Regions from separate parts of the Heyndrickxia sp. FSL K6-6286 genome, predicted to be linked through region 1. Evidence: a T-box and tRNA genes for the amino acid it is inferred to sense, from the RefSeq annotation. Region 1 holds a T-box; the other holds one or more tRNA genes.
The links. A T-box is a leader RNA that pairs with one kind of tRNA and senses whether it is charged. The one in region 1 lies ahead of metG (methionine--tRNA ligase), so its partner is inferred to be a tRNA-Met.
Positions count from the first base shown of each region.

Region 2: it encodes a tRNA-Met, which carries the amino acid that the T-box ahead of metG (methionine--tRNA ligase) is inferred to sense. The anticodon was not compared.

Region 1 covers NZ_CP152029.1:2,943,802-2,953,810, reverse strand. Annotated here, with positions in the region: gene MHI39_RS14975 (multidrug effflux MFS transporter) at 1-1,011, opposite strand, end outside; gene MHI39_RS14970 (hypothetical protein) at 1,360-1,485, shown strand; gene MHI39_RS14965 (Nif3-like dinuclear metal center hexameric protein) at 2,112-3,029, shown strand; gene MHI39_RS14960 (DUF402 domain-containing protein) at 3,050-3,604, shown strand; gene MHI39_RS14955 (hypothetical protein) at 3,620-4,072, opposite strand; gene MHI39_RS14950 (C40 family peptidase) at 4,225-5,238, shown strand; gene metG (methionine--tRNA ligase) at 5,254-6,882, opposite strand; T-box leader at 6,975-7,247, opposite strand; gene MHI39_RS14940 (LysR family transcriptional regulator) at 7,632-8,513, shown strand; gene MHI39_RS14935 (MFS transporter) at 8,567-9,778, shown strand.
Region 2 covers NZ_CP152029.1:68,678-80,743, forward strand. Annotated here, with positions in the region: gene MHI39_RS00340 (RNA-binding S4 domain-containing protein) at 1-98, shown strand, start outside; gene yabP (sporulation protein YabP) at 714-1,019, shown strand; gene yabQ (spore cortex biosynthesis protein YabQ) at 1,016-1,651, shown strand; gene MHI39_RS00355 (septum formation initiator family protein) at 1,690-2,088, shown strand; gene MHI39_RS00360 (S1 domain-containing RNA-binding protein) at 2,163-2,567, shown strand; tRNA gene MHI39_RS00365 (tRNA-Glu) at 2,722-2,793, opposite strand; tRNA gene MHI39_RS00370 (tRNA-Met) at 2,810-2,883, opposite strand; gene spoIIE (stage II sporulation protein E) at 3,141-5,621, shown strand; gene MHI39_RS00380 (VWA domain-containing protein) at 5,727-6,464, shown strand; gene MHI39_RS00385 (protein kinase family protein) at 6,433-7,425, shown strand; gene tilS (tRNA lysidine(34) synthetase TilS) at 7,544-8,947, shown strand; gene hpt (hypoxanthine phosphoribosyltransferase) at 8,963-9,508, shown strand; gene ftsH (ATP-dependent zinc metalloprotease FtsH) at 9,643-11,646, shown strand.

The sequences.
Region 1 (10,009 bases):
TCCTTGAGACTCAATAGCTAATGTAAAAGATGTCGTACCGATTATACTGATAGATAAGACAAAAAAGAAAATCGGAATAGCAACAGCGATAAGTGGTGCTTTTAAAAGAAGCGAGATTAATAAGCATACTCCAGCTAAATTTGAGATCGCTAACCCAATCTTTAAGAACGTTCGCTCCGATATTCTATCTGTCAAGCGCCCAACCGATTGACTTCCAATAATTAGCGCCAAACCATTCACACCAAATAAAAGACTGAACTGTTGGGGTGTTACATGATAAATATTTTGATAGACAAACGGAATTCCGGACACATAGGCAAAAATCCCTGCAGTGGTAAAGCCTTGAGTGAATGCATATCCCATAAATGCTCGGTCCTTAAATAAGGAGCCAAAATTGCTCAGAAGCTGAGGCAAGTTACTTGGAACTCGTTTTTCTACTGGCAATGTTTCTTTAAGCTTCAATGAAACCGTGAGGATTAATATAGCACCAATAAAGGCTAAGACAATAAAAACTCCATTCCATTTGGTAAAGGAAAGGATGATTCCCCCAGCAACTGGTGCAACAATTGGTCCGAGATTACCAACTAACACCATTAAGGTGAAAAATTTAGTTAATTCCTTTCCACTAAATAAATCTCTTACAACGGCTCTTGAGACTACAAGACCACCTGCTGCAGAAAAGCCTTGGACAAAACGTGCCACTATAAGGAAATAAATATTAGGTGCAAAGGAACAAGTTAAAGAAGCTAATAAGTATAAGCATAGAAAAAATAGCAAAGGCTTACGACGGCCCTTTACATCGCTCAATGGGCCAATAAATAATTGCCCTAATCCTAGTCCTAATAAACATGCAGTTAAACTGATTTGTACAAGTGAAGCAGTAGTTTGATAATCTTTTACAATAGTAGGAAAGGACGGTAAATATGTATCTATTGTAAAAGGTCCTAAAAGACCAAGTGATCCTAAAAGTAAAGCAAGTTGGATTCGTTGTTTTCCACTAGGTGTATTCAATTTTTCCTCGCCTTTCAATCGTTAAATTAGTTTTATGTGGGTACTTATTTACACATTATAACTGACCTATTAGTTGATTTTTTCACCTCCAGTAATGATCTATTTGTTATCAAATAAGCACAATTCATTTCGATATCCGAAATTACATAATTTTCATTATAACCTGATTTAATTTATGGGTAAACATTAAAATGTTTTTGTCAGCCTTAATTAATTCTGTACATAAAGTATTAGATGATTTTATTTAGTTGAATAAAAATCTTGAGAAATTTTAAAAAATATTGGAACCTTTTTTAAGCTCTTTCATATACTGTCTACTGTGAGAATTTTTAAGGAGGAGAAATCGAAATGAGCGATATTCAGTTGAAAATAACAAGGGAAAACGAAGGCAAAGATGGATATAAAATCATTGAAGTAAAAGTATCTGATCCAACAGATAGTTTGTTCGCAGTTGTTACTCCTATAAAGAAGTAAAGCACCTCTATCAACATTGTTGCTAGTTAAGATTAGGTTTACCTATTGTCTATCTACTACTATACTTTCATTTCATTGAGAAAAGAGCTGCAAACTCCATAAGAATGTTTGAATCCTTTTTTGAGTGTTAAGCCTACCTTGGGGCTTTTGCAATAACAATAAACTTTACAAAAGCAGCTAAAAGTAAAAGGAGTACACCTTCTTTCGATAATTTATACATAGAAAGATGGTTTCATTCTAAGGAAGAGTGTGGCTCGTTAACCTTATATTTCTGGTCTTTTGACATTTAACAGGAGCAAAAAACGAATCAAAAAAATATATAAAAAAAGTAATCTTTTCTGATAAAAGCTCAGTAAAAGGTTACTTTTTTTATTATAGAAATATCATTTGATTACAATAACAAATTTTTCGTATTTATATAATTTTACGAAATGTTAAAATAAAAGTATTTCAATACTTTTTTTTAATTTAGAAATATTCATTTAGGGAATTCACTTTAACATGTACGATAAATATCAACTGCAGTGCATTTGGAAATATTGGTTATAACGTGTAGAACGGAATACTTTTATATCATGAATGCAGTGATTCATACATTGAGACTTTACGAGGGAGGAGTAGGGAATATGGTTTTACTAGATCAGATAGTACACCAATTAAATCGTGAGCTGGATATCCATTCCTATGGTAGTGATCCAGGTTTTAGTCGATTTATTCCAGCCGTTTATGATCCATTACAATTTGATTGGACATCAGTTTTTGAAAACGAATTTGCACAGCTTTTCAACGGACTTATGCTCAGGGGAAGTGCTGAAGTTGAAAACGTTTTTTTAGCTGTTTTTCCTACTGAAGATGTATTAACTCGATTTATTGATGAGAGTAAAGAAGGGGATCTTCTTTTCATGCATCATCCGTTATTAATGGAATGTGGTGATCCAAACGGTAAATCAGGTAGAGGGTTTGTCCCCATTCCAGACAAATACTTATTGGCAATGAAAAAGAAAAGATTATCAGTGTATACCTGTCATGAGCCGTTAGACTATCATCAAAGCCTTGGGACAAGTATTGCTATAGCACAGACTTTACATGCAAAAATTGTGGATGGGTTCCTTCCAAATGAGAAAAATCAAAACCTAATATTGCTGTGTGAGATTCAAAAAACCGATACAGATCAGCTTATTGAAACACTAAAGGACAAATTTTGTATTCCATATGTTGATTTCGAAGGTAAACAGCTAGAGTCTATTAAAAGGATTGCTATTGTTGCGGGCTGCGGAGACAAAGTAGACTGGATGAAGGTAGCAGAAAGGAAGGGGGCACAAGCCTATATAACTGGTGAGATCCATTGTCATATTGATAACGATTATGGAAGGATGAAATATAATCAAATGCTTGAATATGTCCCAAATACAACCATGTCACTTATTGGGGTTTCTCATTCAGCTTCAGAATATTTAGTCATGAGGACATTAATGAAAAGTTGGTTTGAAGATTCATTTAGTATTCAGACTGTGTTGCTACCACAGGAACAATGGTGGCTTTAACGTTGACTAAGGGGGATTAGATGTTGAGAAAATTTGGGGATCGTCTGGGATGGAAGCGTATTAAGGAAAGAGAATATATCCAAACATTTCTACAGACCGAAACATTCGAAGGATATTTATCTTTCTTGAAAATGATAAAAGTAACAGAACCATTGTATAAAAATTATGGAGAAAAAATGTTATGCATTGCCGATAATGGATACTCGTGGCTTCAGCAATTTCCAAAAGATAAACATCACGCTGTAACAACAATGTTTAATGAAAAAGGTGAAATAATTCAATGGTATATTGATATCTGTATACAAAATGGAGTGGAGAATGGTCGTCCATTTTGGGATGATTTATACCTAGACCTCATCGTTCTTCCCTATGGAGAAATGATTCAAAAGGATGCAGATGAATTGGAAGAGGCTATGGCTAGTGGAATAATTGATAAGTACTTATACAATTTAGCCTGGAATGAAGCGAAGGAAATTGTGGAACAGATAAATGAAGGTACCTTTTCGTCTTTGCATTTAGCAAAAGAGTATAGAGACTACATACTGAAAACAAATGGATCAAGCACTTTGTATTAGTGCTTGATCCATTTTTTATCTAATTACGTAATTAGAATCAGCTTTGGACTCGCATACTTTTCTATGTTTGAAAGATTTGTGTGTATATAATGTATAAAGTAATACAATAAAAGACCAGATCATATTGCCAATATAAGGTTGTTGGTTATAGGTTAATGTCAGCACTAGACTTATAGTCCCAAAAAGAATAGAATACACAATCATTAACCAAAATCCCCATTTTTTTAATTTCATATATCCATAAATGATAATTAATGTTATAAAGGCAACAACCACTCTCATTAATCGTTCAGGTACGTGAGTTAAACCAAATCTATCTGAAATGCCAATTTCATTTACATGTGATTCATAGAAGATGGATGTTATAAATAAAATAAATGCCCCCCAAATATAGAAATAGCTAATTATGCTTATACCTATGGTCTTTTCATTATTCCCACTCCTTAGTATAAGTACGAAAGTTACCATAAAAAGTTCCGTAATTAATCCATCTATTTATTTCTTTTATCACATATATTTATAGTAAAAGGTAGATCTACCCAAAAATAATACTTGTTTCCTCCTTCATATGTTATATTTCTTTTAGAATTGCAAAATTTTGTGAGAAGGAGGGGAAAGGGATGAAGTGGTTGAAGACTAGTATTCTTGCACTTTTTCTTTCATTTGTATTTTCTTTAGGAAATAACACTGTAGAAGCTATAACTAGTTCTGAGTGTAGTCAACCATTAGTGAAAAAAAGCTATATCAATGTACCTGTAGCCACTCTTTGGAAAGAACCTGGTTCAAAACGATCCATTGATCAGTCAGTATTGTCCATTCCGGTTGATATGAGAAAATGGACGAACAGTATGCCAAATGTTCAGACACGGATTTGGCTAACCGGTAAAACTGAGAGTCAAGCATTATATGGGCAAGAGGTTCAAATTTTAAGGACTAAAGGAGAATGGGTACAAATTGCTATTAAGGATCAAGCCACAGCTAAAAATAAGTATGGATATCCAGGATGGCTGCCTAAAGACCAAATTCATACAGGACTATTAAAATATGAAAAATGCCCGTTTGCCATTGTTAAAGTAAGAACAACTCATTTATACGATGACAAACAGAAAAAAGATTTGGAAATAAGCTTTAATACGAAACTACCGGTTATAAGTGAGGAGCAAAATTGGGTTCAGGTTAATACACCTACCAATCAAGTAAAATGGATAAAAAAAACAGATGTGAATATTTACTCCTCTAAAGCAGAATTTCCGAAGCCAACAGGTACTGATCTTGTCATGACAGCGAAGCAATTTTTAGGACTTTCTTATCTTTGGTCAGGTACTTCTGCATACGGTTTTGATTGTTCTGGTTTTACTTTTTCTGTTTATAAATCTTATGGCATGCACTTACCAAGAGATGCCTCTGAGCAATATAAGAGAGGTAAACCTGTTTTAAAAACAAATCTTCTTCAACCAGGTGATCTACTATTTTTTGCCACTAATCATGGAAAAGGAAACGTCCATCATGTTGCCATGTACATTGGTAATGGAAAAATGATCCACTCACCTGAGGCAGGAAAACAAGTCGAAATCATTCCTATTGATACACCTTCTTATAAAAAAGAATTTGCCGGGGCACGTAGATATATCTAAGTGCCTGGCAATTATTTATTGGTTCAGTAATTTTCCCCGTTCATATTCAATTTGATTGATGTCGATTCGTTCAAATAATGGTTCGATGATTTCCAGCTGTAAGGATTTAATTTTTATTGTTTGCCAAACTGGATTGGCAATTTTTAATTTTTTAAATAATTCAGTAGAGGAAAAGGGGAGAAAAGGCTCCAATAACTGTGCTAAATTAGCAATGATAAAGACGCAATTGGCAAGAGTGTTATTACATGCCTCTTTATCCTCTTGAATCTGTTTCCAAGGTTGTTCTTGATCGAAGTATTTATTCGCCTCCCTTATAAAATCAAAAATGATTTCTAAAGATCTCTTAAAGTGTGCTCCTTCAATTTGATTACCAACGGATTTATAGAGATTAGCGATTTTATTATCGAAATAAGGATCAATGTTTCCATCTGGAACAACACTTTTATAATATTTTTCTATAAATTTTAATGATCGATGTACAAAATTTCCATAAGTACCTAACAGTTCACTATTATGACTATATATAAACTCACGCCAGGAAAAATCAGTATCTTTATTTTCTGGAGCATTAATTGTTAGGAAATAACGAATTGAATCTGGGTGGTATCGTTCGATTAAATCAGGGATCCAAACCGCCCAATTTCTACTGGTAGATAATTTCTTTTTTTCAATCGTTAAATATTCGTTCGAAACGATATGTGTAGGTAACGATTTTTTCTTAATCCCCATTAAAATGGCTGGCCAAATAATGGTATGAAATGGAATATTATCTTTTCCATGAACATAGTAGGATATTGAATCTTCATCCCAAAATTTTGCGTCATCAACTTGATGCTCTTTTCCCCACTGTATACTAGCTGAGAGATAGCCGGCAACAGCTTCAATCCAAACATAAATTTTTTTATCTTCATACCCTTTTACAGGGATATTGATTCCCACAGGTAAATCACGGGAAACAGCCCGATCATGTAGACCTTCCTGAAAATAACGATTTGTTAATTGAATGGCGTTTTCACGCCAAGAATGATGTGTTTTAGCATTAGCAACATAAAGTTCTAGACTTTCTTGAAATTGGCTTAATGAAAAATAAAAATGCTCGGTTTTTCTTATTTCAGGTATTGTTCCACAAATTTTGCAAGTTTTCTCTAGTAGGTCAATGGGATCCAAAATAGTAGAACAATGATCACATTGATCACCTCGAGCAGCATTCCCACATATTGGACATATACCTTCAACATATCGGTCGGGTAAAAATTGAGAACAAGCCTCACAATAGGTTTGTTCAATTTCTTTTTTATAAATAAAATTGTTTTCAAGCAGCTCCAAAAAGATTTTCTGTGCTATTTGATGATGATGAGATGAATCTGTTCTTGTATAGAGGTCATAAGTAAATCCAAGCTTTGAAAAGCATTCTACAAATTCCTTGTGATAATAATCAGCAATCTGTTTAGGAGTTGTTTGTTCCTCCTTAGCACGTATAGCTATAGGTGTACCATTACAATCACTCCCAGATACATATAAAACATTTCTACCAGCCAATCGGAAATATCTTGCTAAAATATCACCTGGTAATAAACTGGCGATATGACCAAGATGTAATGAACCATTTGCATATGGCCAAGCCCCACCAATAAATACATTCATATCATTTCCTCCTTTTATAGTTGTTCTTCGCTATTTCTCTAATGCAGAACTCCAAAAATAAAAAAAGCCTCGCCCTAATCTGCTGTTAAGCAAATAAGGACGAGGCTTGGTTCCCCGTGATACCACCTTTATTTACTAATAGCTCACGCTATTAGTCTCGACAAGTACGAAAGCAAGAAAAAAGCTTTGATACTGTGCTTTTGATAACGAGTAGCAATACTCGTCTGAACCTACTAATATGGATACATACGTTCAGCACGAAGCTCAGAGGCCATTGTTCAAATGAATCGTTTTGCTTCTTTTCAGCTCCCGAAGCTCTCTGGTGAAAACATCCTCATCTTACTTTTCCTCGTCTAAGCATTTATGATGATAAATTTCTTGTATTATATACAAAATGTTCAGAAAGGTAAAGTAAATTTATTAAATTTGCTGATTTCGTATAGCTTGTTGCATTTGTATAGCCCAACTGTGGGTTTACATCCAATCATTATTCGTAAAAAACTTAACTATAAATAGTAACAATGTTTGAGAACAAAGCTTTGGTAAAATACTAGTAAAAAAGATACACACACTCTTCTGCCCTTTATTTCGCAGGAGGGTGTTTTTTAAGATCATCATATTGTATTAATAATTTTTGTTTCCTACATAACCAATATGCATAAATATCATGCAAAATTACAATTGGAAGTTATGAGTGTTCAGGAGTATGATGAAGTTGAATGAACAAAGCAGTAAATGAGGGTGAACGGATGGAATGGCATCAAATTCAGTATTTTCAAGTAGTTGCAAGCACACAGCACTTTACTCGAGCGGCAGAATTGCTTTCAGTTTCCCAACCCGCCCTTAGTCGATCTATTGCTAAGCTGGAAGAGGAGCTAGGCGTGCAACTTTTTGATAGAAAAGGAAGAAATATTAGTTTAAATCAATATGGAAAAATGTTTCTCCAGCGGGTAGAACGTTCGATAAAAGAAATTGAAATGGGGGTACAAGAAATTCAGGATTGTATTCATCCTGATCGTGGAACTATTTCATTATCCTTTTTACACTCGCTAGGCGTGAGTTTTGTACCTAAATTGGTGAGCTCATTTCAACGGGAATATCCGAATGTAAAGTTCCGATTAAATCAGGCATCATCACAGCATGTATTAGAACAATTAGACGGTGGTGAAACTGAGGTTGCTCTTGTTTCTTTTGACCAAGATCAGCCAGGGATTATTCGTCAGCCATTATTAAGGGAAGAACTATATTTAATCGTTTCCATTCATCATCCCTTAGCAAAATTAGATGAAATTGATTTACATTTGATTAAAGATGAGCCATTCATTGCTTTTAAAAATGGATATGGCTTACGAACCATTACCGACCAGCTTTGTAAGGAAGCTGATTTTATTCCACAAGTAGTATTTGAAGGGGATGAGATTGGAACGGTAGCAGGTTTAGTTGCCGCTAAATTAGGAGTTTCATTAGTGCCGGACTTAACAATCTTAGATAAATCAAAGGTTAAGCTAATTCGAATTAAACATCCCATCTGCGAAAGGACAATCGGTATTGCTTGGAAAGATGGGCGCTATATATCTCCTGTTACAAAAAGGTTCATTGAGTATGTAAAGAATAAAGTTATGATGGATTAAATATTTCATAACCTAAAAAAGACATTGTTAGATATAAAGGAGTAAGACGCATCATGAGTTATATAAAACGTGGAACAAAAAGTTTTCGAATGGCCAATTTAGCTTTGTTTGCTGGAGGGTTTAATACATTTGCGATCCTTTGGAGTACACAGCCATTACTTCCTGAAATAGCAAATGAGTTCCACATTTCACCTGCGGTTTCTAGCCTAACTTTATCATCTACTACGATAGCATTAGCAATAAGTATGCTAGTAGTTGGCTCATTATCAGAAGTGTTCGGAAGAAAATCGGTCATGACCATCTCCCTAATAGCATCATCTATTTTAGCTATAATTACAGCATTAAGTCCAAACTTTCAATTATTACTTCTTTGTAGAATCTTACAGGGAATAGTTCTTGCGGGGTTGCCTGCCATCGCAATGGCGTATTTAGGGGAGGAAATCGACCCTAAGAGCTTAGGAATGGCAATGGGATTATACATTAGTGGAAACTCGATCGGTGGTATGGGAGGACGAATTATTAGTGGAGCATTGACCGATTATTTTAATTGGCATATTGCCCTTATTGGTATTGGAATTATTAGTTTAATTGCAAGTTTATTATTCTGGTTTACGTTACCAAAATCAACTCATTTCCAGCCGCGAAAATTTGATGTGGTTAAATTAGGAAAATCTTTATTCAGTCAATTCAATGAGCCAGGATTAATCTATTTATTCGGGACTGGATTTTTATTAATGGGAAGCTTTGTTTCACTTTATAATTATATTGGCTTTCAATTAATTGCTCCTCCGTATTCATTAAGTCAGACAATCGTCGGTTTTATTTTTATTGTATATATTGTTGGAACGTTTAGTTCGACATGGATGGGAATGCTTGCTGATCAGCATGGTAGACGTAAGATTTTGCAATTATCTTTATTGATTTTGCTAATCGGAGCATGTATCACGTTAAATACAAATCTTTGGTTAAAAATTATTGGAATAGCCGTTTTTACCTTTGGATTTTTTGCAGGACATTCCATTGCAAGTGGCTGGGTTGGCAAATTATCGACACATGATAAAGCACAAGCCTCGTCACTTTATTTATTCTTTTACTATATAGGTTCAAGTATAGGTGGTACGGTGGGAGGTATGTTCTATAGTGATTTTGGTTGGATTGGTGTAATAGTAATGATTATAGTCTTTACAATTATTGCAATAGGATTATCTGTGCGTTTAGGAACGATTGCCAAAAGAAAATTGCAACTTTCATCGCATAAGTTATAAATTAAATGCAGGATTTCTATTTTAAGAGCTTGCAACTAAGTTCGAGTGTATATTTTTATACACTCGTTTTTTTATTTTTTAAGTAGGATAAACTAATAAAACATATATAAATAGATGTAACTTAGTTTTGCTAGTGAGATTGAAACCTAATCAAACCTTTAGAAAGGAAAAATGAATCTATGTTAGATTTGTAATAGCATAATCATCAAAGCCATAAATTAATGGGGAAAG
Region 2 (12,066 bases), 2.4 Mb from region 1:
AAGTACTAAATCTTACAGAATCAACTCGTAAAGAAGATGCTGCAAATATGTATTCTATTCTAAAGGAAGAAAGACTTAATACGAATAATAATGATTAAGAGGATTTTAGACCCTTCCGAACATTGAATCTGTTTTTAGGCTCTTTTCTCAAACATTGTAGTAATGGTAATGCTTTCAATAACAAAAATAGGCTAAAAACCAGCAAATTCTTTCATTCTACTGAGAAAAGAGCTACAAACAGTAAAACAACGCTAACCCATTTATTCCCGTGTAAAAGTCAGCAGTAGGGCTTTTTACAAAGCAACAACTATACGAAAAAGTCTTTATATTAGGCTCTTTTCTCAAATGTTGTGACAAAGGTAATGGTTTCACTAACAAAAATAGGATAAAAACCGGCAAATCCTTTCATTCCACTGAGAAAAGAGCTACAAACATTAGGTGGACACTGGGTAGCTGTGAATGAAAAATAGGAAGATCAAAATAACGTATCTATGTCGCAAACATAAGGAAATGTCTTCTTTTGATGCAAATAAAGGAACTTGAGTCGGCTTAAAATAAAATAGTACTTCGAAACATCCCCTCTTCTTTCATTGAGTTTATGTTCCGCACAATTATGATTCATATTGTTCTTTTTTTACACTGCTTGTCATACACATATTACAAAGCTTGTTCAATGGATTTATTATGAACTGTGTAGGAAAGTGGGGGAGCAAATGAATCAATATTATGATAGTTCATCAAATAATAAAGCACCGTCCCAAGAGCATGATGTTATTATGAGGGGCCGAAAACTTTTAGACATTACTGGAGTTAAACAAGTTGAAAGCTTTGATAATGAGGAGTTTTTATTAGAAACCGTTATGGGCTTCTTATCTATTCGTGGTCAAAATCTACAAATGAAAAATCTCGATGTCGATAAAGGAATCGTATCCATTAAGGGGAAGGTATTTGATTTAGTATACTTAGACGATCACCATGGGGAGAAAGCTAAAGGCTTCTTTAGCAAAATATTTCGATGAGTTTGGCGACCCAATTTTATACCATGCTTGCCATGATCTCTATGGGAAGCTTTTTTGGTGCCACCCTTGATACGTATAATCGATTCTTGAAACGAGGGTCTAGAAAACGGTTAATTGTATTTATCAATGATGTTTTATTTTGGTTACTTCAAGGCTTATTAATCTTTTACATTTTATTTTTGGTTAATTTTGGAGAAATTCGCTTCTATATTTTTGTAGCATTACTCTGTGGTTTTGCAGCATATCAGGCATTAATGAAGACCACTTATCTTAAATTATTGGAAATTTCCATTGATCTTATTGTTGCTATTGCCAATTACATCAGTCATTTATTTATGACAATTGTTTATAGTCCTATAAAATGGCTAGTTATTCTACTGATAACCGTTGTTTTTTGGATGGGAAAAGCCCTTTATGCCCTTGTACAAACCATTCTTAAGGTGTTATTATTAATGGTAAAGATTTTATTTAAACCAATAATTTGGATAGTCCATCTTTTATGGCGAGCAATTCCGACATCCATTAAAAAAATAATCGAAAAGTCTTATAATTTAATTGCAGGTATTGTGAAAAAAGCAACGAATAAAACTATATCAGGATTACAAACCATTCTTAAAATATTTAAGAGATAATTCTACTAATGAGATGTGCTTGTAAAGGAGGTATGAGAATGGGTGAGAAAGCGAAGCGAAATATTGCACCAATGCAAAATGCATATATGACACAGCACCATGTAAAAGAAAAAGTGTTGGCTAAAAGGAAAAAATTACTATTTAGAAGACTAGCTATCTTTTTTTTACTAATGATAACCATTTCGTATATGTTGATTTCTACACTCATATCTAGAAATGACCTTCTTAGTGAAAAGAAAATGGAAAAAGAAAAACTTGAAAAGACCATCGCTCAATTAGATAAGAAACATGCATTGTTAAAGGATGAGATCGTGAAATTAAATGATGACGAATACATTGCTAAGCTGGCTAGAAGTGAATATTTTCTATCAGAAGATGGAGAAATTATCTTTAATATTCCCAAGCCTAAAGATAAGGAAGAAGATGAGTCTTATTGACACCCTTTTTTAACGTTGGCTATAATATAGATTAAGGTTTATTTTTTATCTTTTTAAGGAGGAAATAATTTTTTATGTCAATCGAAGTAGGCAGCAAGTTACAAGGAAAGGTAACAGGCATCACAAATTTTGGAGCGTTTGTCGAACTGTCAGAAGGCTCAACAGGACTTGTTCACATTAGTGAAGTAGCCGATAATTATGTTAAAGATATTAACGAACATTTAAAAGTCGGTGACGAAGTTCAAGTAAAAGTGATCAATGTTGAGAAGGATGGCAAAATTGGACTTTCAATACGTAAAGCCAAGGAGCAAACACAAACCCAGCGTCCACGTCAAAACAAATCAAATAATAATTTTCGTGCGAAAGAAAACTTTGAACAAAAAATGGCTCGTTTTTTAAAGGATAGTGAAGATCGTTTGTCATCATTAAAACGTAATACAGAATCAAAACGTGGTGGCCGTGGTGCTAGACGTGGCTAACTTGCTGTCTATTTATATATAGCAGGTGAACGTAATGAAAAGGTAGGACTATTGATTAGGCCTACCTTTTTTATATATAAAAATATTCTTGCTAGGAAATTAGATGCATAAAAAAAGGGAATCAGCATATATGCTGATTCCCTTTTTTGTATGATGACCCGTACGGGATTCGAACCCGTGTTACCGCCGTGAAAGGGCGGTGTCTTAACCGCTTGACCAACGGGCCACTCTAATAATTTTTATAGCGGCGGAGGGGATCGAACCCCCGACCTTACGGGTATGAACCGTACGCTCTAGCCAGCTGAGCTACACCGCCGTAAAACAAGTTACTTTAAAAGCACAATTTCTATAATACAGAGCGATTTAAATTATGTCAATATATTTTTGTGAGGTTTTTAAAAAGCTTTAATGAATCTAAACTACATATCTATTTAAAAACTTGTTTAGTTTTTAGGCATTTCGCAGAACAAAGTCGAACTTTTCTTTCAATTCGCTTCTCTATTTTGACAAAGTTTTAAGCTTGTCCATTTTATAATAGACAACAACTAAATGAGATAGGGAGTTGTGTGAATTATGGCAAAAATGGAACATACCTTTATTGAACCAGGACGGAATGTAAATCTAAAGGAAACAAAAGTGGAGTTTTCTAAAGGAGTGAGTCGACTTCAACTCAAGCTAGGAGTCATTTTCTTTCAAAAGGGTATTGTTTTGCTACTCATAGGTTTCTTATTGGGAAGGGCATTGATTTTATCTCACTTAACACCTTTTTCACTTCCTTTTTTCGCGTCTGTTTACATGATGAGAAGAAAAAAGTCCCCAATTGTTTTGTTTGGCTTAGCAGCAGGTTCATTAAGTATTTCGATGGGAAATGCATTTTACACACTCATATCAGGGATTGTCTTCTTACTCATATATAAAACGATAGGAAGACTACATAAAGATGAAATAAAGGTAATTCCTTTTTATGTATTTGTCGTTTCCTTTTTATCGAAATGTGGATACTTCTATATAGCAGGTAATCAGAACATCACATTATATGATGGAATGATGGCCGCAGTCGAAGCTAGTCTAACTTTCATACTTACACTTATCTTTATGCAATGTATTCCATTAATATCACTAAGAAAAAGAAAAAAGACATTAAAAACGGAGGAAGTCATTAGTTTAATTATCTTATTTGCCTCTGTATTAACAGGTACCATTGGTTGGACAATTTATGATTTGTCTGTAGAGCATATCTTATCTAGATATTTAGTACTTCTCTTAGCTTTTGTTGCTGGTGCAACAGTAGGTTCGACTGTAGGAGTAGTTACTGGACTTATCTTTAGCTTAGCGAATGTTTCGAGCTTTTATCAAATGAGCTTACTTGCCTTTTCTGGCTTATTAGGCGGGCTTCTAAAAGAAGGAAAAAAGATCGGTACAGCAGTAGGCTTGCTTATTGCAACATTACTTATTGGAATGTATGGGGAAGTAAAGACGCCATTGATCGTTAATATTTATGAATCATCTATAGCCATTTTTTTATTGTTTTTAACCCCAAAGTCCTTAACATCAAAGCTTGCAAAACATATACCTGGTACAAATGAATATACTCAGGAGCAGCAGCAATACATCCGAAAAATAAGGGACATTACCGTGAATAGGGTGGAGCAATTTTCATCCGTTTTCCAAGCGCTATCCAAGAGCTTCTCACAATTTGATCAGTGGAGGGAATTCGATCATGAGGATCAGGAATTGGATTATTTCTTAAGCAATGTCACTGAAAGGACATGTCAAAACTGTTTTAAAAAGGAGCAATGCTGGGCAAAAAACTTTAATAAAACCTATGATTTAATGAAAAAAGTTATATATGAAACAGATAAAGGGGAAGGGGTGATACCTCAGAGGGTTCATCGAGAACTTGATAAGCATTGCTCTAAATCAAAAAAAGTAGAGGATGCGATTCTTCAGGAACTTACTTTTTACCAGGCAAATCAAAAGTTAAAAAAGCAGGTAAAGGAGAGCCGAAAACTAGTTGCAGAGCAATTACTTGGTGTCTCAGAGGTAATGGGTGATTTTGCAAAGGAAATACAGCGTGAACGTGAGAATCATCATAAGCAAGAGGAAATGATCCTAGATAGCCTTCAGGATTTTGGTCTTGACGTTGAACAGGTGGAAATTTATAGCTTAAATGTGGGGAATGTAGATATTGATATGACCATTCCTTACTGTAATGGACATGGTGAATGTGAAAAAATTATCGCTCCATTGCTATCTGATATTTTAGGAGAAACGATTATCGTTCAAAAAGAAGAATGTGCATCTTATCCTAATGGATTTTGCTATGTCACTTTCCGTTCTGCACAGGCATTTGTTGTCGAAACAGGAGTCGCACATGCAGCTAAAGGAGGGGGATTCGTTTCCGGCGACAGCTACTCCACAATTGATTTGGGAACGAGAAAATATGCAGTGGCTATAAGCGATGGAATGGGAAATGGGGAGCGTGCTCATCAAGAAAGTAATGAAACTCTTCGTCTTCTGCAAAAGATATTGCAGTCAGGTATTGAAGAAAAGGTTGCTATTAAATCGGTTAATTCTGTATTGTCATTAAGAACAACAGATGAAATTTTTTCCACCTTGGACCTTGCAATGATTGATCTTCAGGATGCTAGTGTTAGATTTTTAAAGATTGGTTCAACACCGAGCTTTATTAAACGAGGAGATAAAGTAATTAAAATTGAATCTAGTAACTTGCCGATGGGAATGATTCAAGAATTTGATGTAGATGTTGTATTAGAACAAATGAAAGCTGGAGATCTTTTGATTATGATGAGTGATGGTATTTTTGAAGGACCGAAACATGTGGAAAACTATGATTTATGGATGAGAAGAAAAATAAGAGAAATTGAGACAAAAGATCCTCAAGAAATTGCTGATTTAATTATGGAGGAGGTTATTCGAACACGTTCCGGAATGATTGATGATGATATGACCATTGTAGTGGCTAAGCTTGAACATAATACACCGAAATGGGCTGCCATTCCGGCGGGAAAAGGAAAGGAAATGATTTCATAAAAGAGAAACATATTATAGTATAAAATCCCTCCAATTCGTCGAAGATGGGTAATAGGAAAATGATTGGGAATCGATTGAATCAGGGAGGGGAAACCGGGGAAACCTTTGAAGACAGCTAAATTAAAACAAATCTTATTAATTACAGACGGGTGCTCGAATCAGGGAGATGATCCGGTTGCAATGGCAGCTCTTGCAAATGAACAAGGGATTACTGTTAACGTCATTGGTGTAATGGAGAATGATGTAATCGATGAAAAGGGTATGAGTGAAATTGAAGGAATTGCCTTATCAGGTGGTGGTGTTAGTCAAATTGTTTATTCGCAAATCTTATCACAAACGGTTCAAATGGTAACGAGAAAAGCAATGACCCAAACTCTACAAGGAGTAGTTAATAAGGAATTAAAACAAATTTTAGGAAAGTCTACTTCTATGGAGGAATTACCTCCCGAACAAAGAGGTGAGGTAATGGAAGTAGTGGATGAATTGGGTGAAACAGTAGATTTAGATTTGTTGGTTCTTGTCGATACAAGTGCAAGTATGAAACATAAGCTACCAACAGTTAAGGAAGCCTTGCTGGATCTATCTTTAAGTTTAAATGCACGAATGGGAAATAATCAATTTTCAGTCTTTGTATTTCCTGGGAAAAGGAAAGATGTCGAAAAATTGCTAGAGTGGACTCCAAATCTTGAATCTTTGACTAGTGTCTTTTCAAAGCTTAGTGTAGGTGGCATCACACCAACTGGACCAGCTATTAAAGAAGCTATGACATATTTTAAGAAAAAACGTTCTTTAAGGGGATTGCTTTCAAATGATGACGAACAATACTTTGAAGAGTCAATTTAATTTTCCTGCTGGAACGACTGTCACAGGAAAATGGCATAAAAAAAGTTATATTTTAGTGAGGTTATTGGGGTCTGGTGCCAATGGTATTGTTTATTTAGCAAAAAGCAATGATCGTTTTGTAGCACTAAAGATGAGTGATAACACTATGTCTGTCACTTCAGAAGTAAATGTTCTGAAAGCATTTGCTAAGGTCCAAGGGTCTGCCCTCGGGCCTTCTTTGTTAGATATTGACGATTGGGAAACGCCAAAAATGAAGATTCCCTTTTATGTAATGGAATATATCCAGGGACCGCATTTATTAGACTTCATTCAAAAAAAGGGACATTCATGGACGGGTGTATTAATGTTGCAATTATTACAGGATCTACATCGGTTACATGAAGAAGGTTGGGTATTTGGTGATCTTAAACCAGATAATTTAATTATCACTCATTCGCCAACAAAAATTCGTTGTATTGATGTTGGAGGAACAACATTAAGTGGAAGAGCCATAAAGGAGTTTACGGAGTTTTTTGATCGAGGATATTGGGGAGCAGGAACGAGAAAGGCAGAGCCTTCCTATGATCTATTTGCTCTATCAATGGTCATAATAAACTTATTTTATCCTGCGCGGTTTTCTAAAAAGGGTGATGGTGTCGAACAATTGAAAAGGATGATTCGCAGAAAGCCAGAGATGGCTATCTATGAAAATATTTTATTTGATGCGATAGATGGTCAATATTATTCCGCATTAGACATGAGGAAAGATCTACTAAAGGTTTTGTCTAACGATACGATGAAGCCGGTGAAAAATAGAAACTCTATTCCATCAAGCAGAAGAGCAAAAGTAAATAAACAGGTTACGCCTACAAGGCAAACATCACGTAAGAAGAAGAGAGCATCACGAGTTTTTGAAACAATTGTTATTATTGTGCTCGTATCTTTTCTATACTTTATATATATATATGAACAGCTATTATAAGTGTAATGTAGTGAAAGAAAAAATGTCACAATTAAATAGATAAATTAAAGAGGATTATTGGTACAATTAGTGTATAGAATGGAAAGGTCATACTTTCGCTGAAAAGGAACGAGTATAAATGTTACCGTTTGAAAGAAAAGTCGATGATTTTATTAAAACGAATACGTTGATAACAAAGGGGGATTCAGTTCTTATAGGTGTATCAGGTGGACCTGATTCTGTTGCATTACTGCACTATCTAGTTCAAAAAAGGAATATATATAATATATCCATCCGTGCTGCCCATGTTGATCATATGCTACGAGGGAAGGATTCGTATAATGATCTTCTATTTGTTCAAGAATTATGCAAACAATGGAACATTCCTTGTGAAGCAATTAGAATTAATATTCAAGAGAAAATGGGTGCCCTAAACAAAGGCATGGAAGAAACAGCCAGAATCTACAGGTATCATTTTTTTCAGGATATTATGGAAAAATACCAGCATAATAAGCTTTTACTTGGACACCATGGTGATGATCAGATTGAAACTATTTTAATGAGATTGACTCGAGGGAGCACAGGAAAAGGAAGAGCAGGGATTCCGCTACGGAGAGCTTTCGCAAACGGAGAAATTATAAGACCTCTCCTTTGTGTTACGAAAAAAGAAATCGAAGAGTACTGCCATATTCATGATTTAAGCATAAGAATTGATTCAAGTAATTTTGAACAGGATTATACTAGGAATCGGTTTCGATTAAATGTATTACCTTTTTTAAAAAAAGAGAATAACCATGTTCACGAGCATTTTCAGCGATTTAGTGAAGAGATATTATCTGATGAAGCTTTTTTGCAGGAATTAACGTTAGAAAAAATGAATAAATTATGGAATAAAATGAAAAATGAAGTAGTGATAGAAATTCCATCTTTTATTGAAATGCCTTTGCCTTTACAAAGAAGAGGGATTCAACTAATATTAAACTATCTTTACAATGAAAATCCTTCCTTTGTAACTGCGGTACATACAGATGATATTCTTAAATTATTATTAAGTAATCATCCATCTGGACGCTTAGATCTTCCCTTAGGTTTAAAGGTAAGGAGATCGTATCAGCAGTGTACATTCTCTTTTATAAAGGAGAACCAAAACCATACATATGAAATGAAATTGTCCTTAAACAGTGAAGTAGACTTACCAAATGGCTATTGTGTTAGGTTTCTGAAGGGAAAGGTAACTGAAAATCCTTCTTTACAGGATCAAACATGTATGTATTTGGAGGATATCCAGCTGCCCTTAGTAATTAGAAATAAGAAAGCTGGGGACCGAATGAAGGTAAAAGGACTAAATGGATCCAAAAAAGTGAAGGATATATTTATTGATGAAAAAATCCCAAGAGAAAAAAGGGATGAATGGCCAATTGTTGTTGACCAACAGGGCGATGTATTATGGATACCTAAGTTAAAGAAATCTACCTATGATATATTGCCAACATTTGAGCAAACTTGTTATATCTTACAATACTTTAAGCAAACATTCTCCTAGGAGGCAAACATTTTAATGAAACAGGATATTGAAAAGGTATTAATTAGCGAAGAAGAAATACAACAAAGAACAAAAGAATTAGGCAAAGAATTGTCACTTGAATATAAGGATCGATTTCCTTTGGCAATTGGAGTTCTAAAAGGCGCAACATTATTTATGTCTGATTTATTAAAACAAATGGATACTTACTTAGAAATGGACTTTATGGATGTTTCAAGCTATGGTAAATCTATGGTATCTTCTGGAGAAGTGAAAATTTTAAAGGATTTAGATACTTCTGTAGAAGGAAGAGATATCTTAATTATCGAGGATATCATTGATAGCGGTCTTACATTAAGCTATTTGGTTGAGTTGTTCCGTTATCGTAAGGCAAAATCGATAAAGATTGTCACTCTTTTAGACAAACCTTCTGGAAGAAAAGCAGACATTCAAGCTGATTATGTAGGATTTGATGTGCCTGATGCATTTGTTGTTGGTTATGGATTAGATTATGCTGAGAAATACAGAAATCTCCCATATATTGGCGTTTTAAAACCTGAAGTGTATAACAAAAGTGAATAAGTTTAAAATAAAGGGTATATGAATAAAAGTTATGTGGTGAGGAAGATTCTATCCATATATGCAAATTGTTGTAAAGTTAAGAATTTCTATGATACTATTGAAGATAGTTTTTTGATCGTGGGAGGAGGTAAGGAATGAGTAGAATTTTTAGAAATACCATCTTTTATGTATTACTCTTTCTAGTCCTTATTGGGATTGTTAGTTATTTTAACAATAACAATGAGTCAACAGAAAATATATCATATGATCAGTTTGTTTCTTACTTAGAAAAAGGGGAAGTAAACAGTGTCTCATTACAGCCAGAAAGAGGCGTATATGAAGCAAGAGGAGAATTAAAAGATAAAACTAAGTTTGTCACATATGTATTAAACAATCCCACTGCTTTAGATCGTATCGATCAAGTTGCGAAGGCAAAAGATGCTAAGGTAGAGAATATGCCAGCGAAAGAAACGAATGGTTGGGTGTCCTTTTTCACCTCCATTATTCCTTTTGTTATTATCTTTATCCTTTTCTTCTTCTTATTGAATCAGGCCCAAGGCGGCGGTGGCCGTGTAATGAACTTTGGGAAAAGTAAGGCAAAGCTTTACAATGATGATAAGAAAAAAGTCCGTTTTCGTGATGTAGCAGGAGCAGATGAAGAAAAACAAGAACTTGTAGAGGTAGTAGAATTTCTAAAAGATCCACGTAAATTCTCTGAATTAGGTGCAAGGATTCCTAAAGGAGTATTACTTGTTGGACCTCCAGGTACTGGTAAAACTTTATTAGCAAGAGCTGTAGCTGGTGAAGCGGGTGTTCCGTTCTTCTCCATAAGTGGTTCTGACTTTGTAGAAATGTTTGTTGGTGTCGGTGCTTCACGTGTTCGTGACCTATTTGAAAATGCGAAAAAGAATGCACCTTGTATCATTTTTATCGATGAAATTGATGCAGTCGGTCGTCAACGTGGAGCTGGTCTCGGTGGAGGTCATGATGAGCGTGAACAAACATTAAACCAATTACTTGTTGAGATGGATGGATTCGGAGCAAATGAAGGAATTATTATTGTGGCTGCAACCAATAGACCTGATATCCTTGACCCAGCATTATTGCGTCCAGGACGTTTCGACCGCCAAATCACTGTAGATCGTCCAGATGTTAATGGGCGAGAAGCTGTATTACGTGTCCATGCAAGAAATAAACCGCTAGATGGATCTGTAGATTTAAAAGCAATTGCACAAAGAACACCAGGCTTTTCTGGTGCTGATTTAGAAAACTTATTAAATGAAGCTGCACTAGTTGCTGCAAGGCAAGATAAGAAAAAAATTGATATGACTGATGTAGATGAAGCAACGGACCGTGTGATTGCCGGACCGTCTAAGAAAAGTCGAGTTGTATCTCAAAAAGAAAGAAAAATTGTTGCTTTTCACGAAAGTGGTCATACCATTATCGGACTTGTTTTAGATGAGGCTGAGATGGTTCATAAGGTAACGATTGTACCTCGTGGTCAAGCTGGCGGATATGCGGTTATGTTACCGAAGGAAGATCGTTATTTAATGACTAAGCCTGAATTGCTTGACAAAATTACTGGTTTATTAGGTGGTCGTGTAGCAGAGGAAGTTACTTTTGGAGAGGTTTCTACAGGAGCATCCAATGATTTCCAACGTGCGACAAATATTGCTCGAAAAATGGTTACTGAATATGGTATGAGTGATAAACTTGGACCTTTACAGTTTGGCCAATCACAAGGTGGGCAAGTATTCCTAGGTAGAGATTTTAACAATGAGCAAAACTACTCTGATAAAATTGCTTATGAAATTGATACTGAAATTCAAGATATTATTAAAGAGTGTTATGAAAGAGCGAGAAAAATCATTCTTGAAAACCGTGAAAAGTTCACAATTATTGCTAACACATTATTAGAAGTTGAAACTTTAGATGCGGAACAAATCAAACATATTTACGATCATGGAACTTTACCGGATCGAAAAGCATCAACATTGGAAACGCCTAAGTTAGATCAAGATGAATCAAAGGATTCTTTAAAGGTGAATATCCAGAAGAAAGACGAAGAAGTAACGAAATCGGACGATGATAATCGACCTGAAAAGTTTGGGCCAACTGTGACTCCTGAACAGGATGATAATGAAAAGCCTAATGAATAAATATTTTTATAAAGGACATCGCTATTATGTAATAGCGATGTCCTTTTTTAGGCTCTTTTCTTTAAATGGTTTTTAAATAACAGAATTAAGGCGAGTAAATCCTCGGGTGTTAAAGCAGGCATTATGGCGTTTAGGAACAAAGTTCATGAAAACTGCATTTTATGATAAGGATAAGGCGGTAGTTGATTCAGTTCTTTCTGAATAGACTTCTAACTCTAAGAGGGCAAATAACCTCTACACAGAGAAGTGCTTCCTTTTACATTAGCAAATCTCCCTTTTTATTTTCCTCTCTTTAGGAGTAGGAGCAGAGACTTTTTAGATTTCATTTGGATGAAAAAGTTATACGTTTATGTTTCATATGATTATTTATATCAATATAAATTATGGTATGATGTTGGCATGCAATTTAGATTAGGGTAA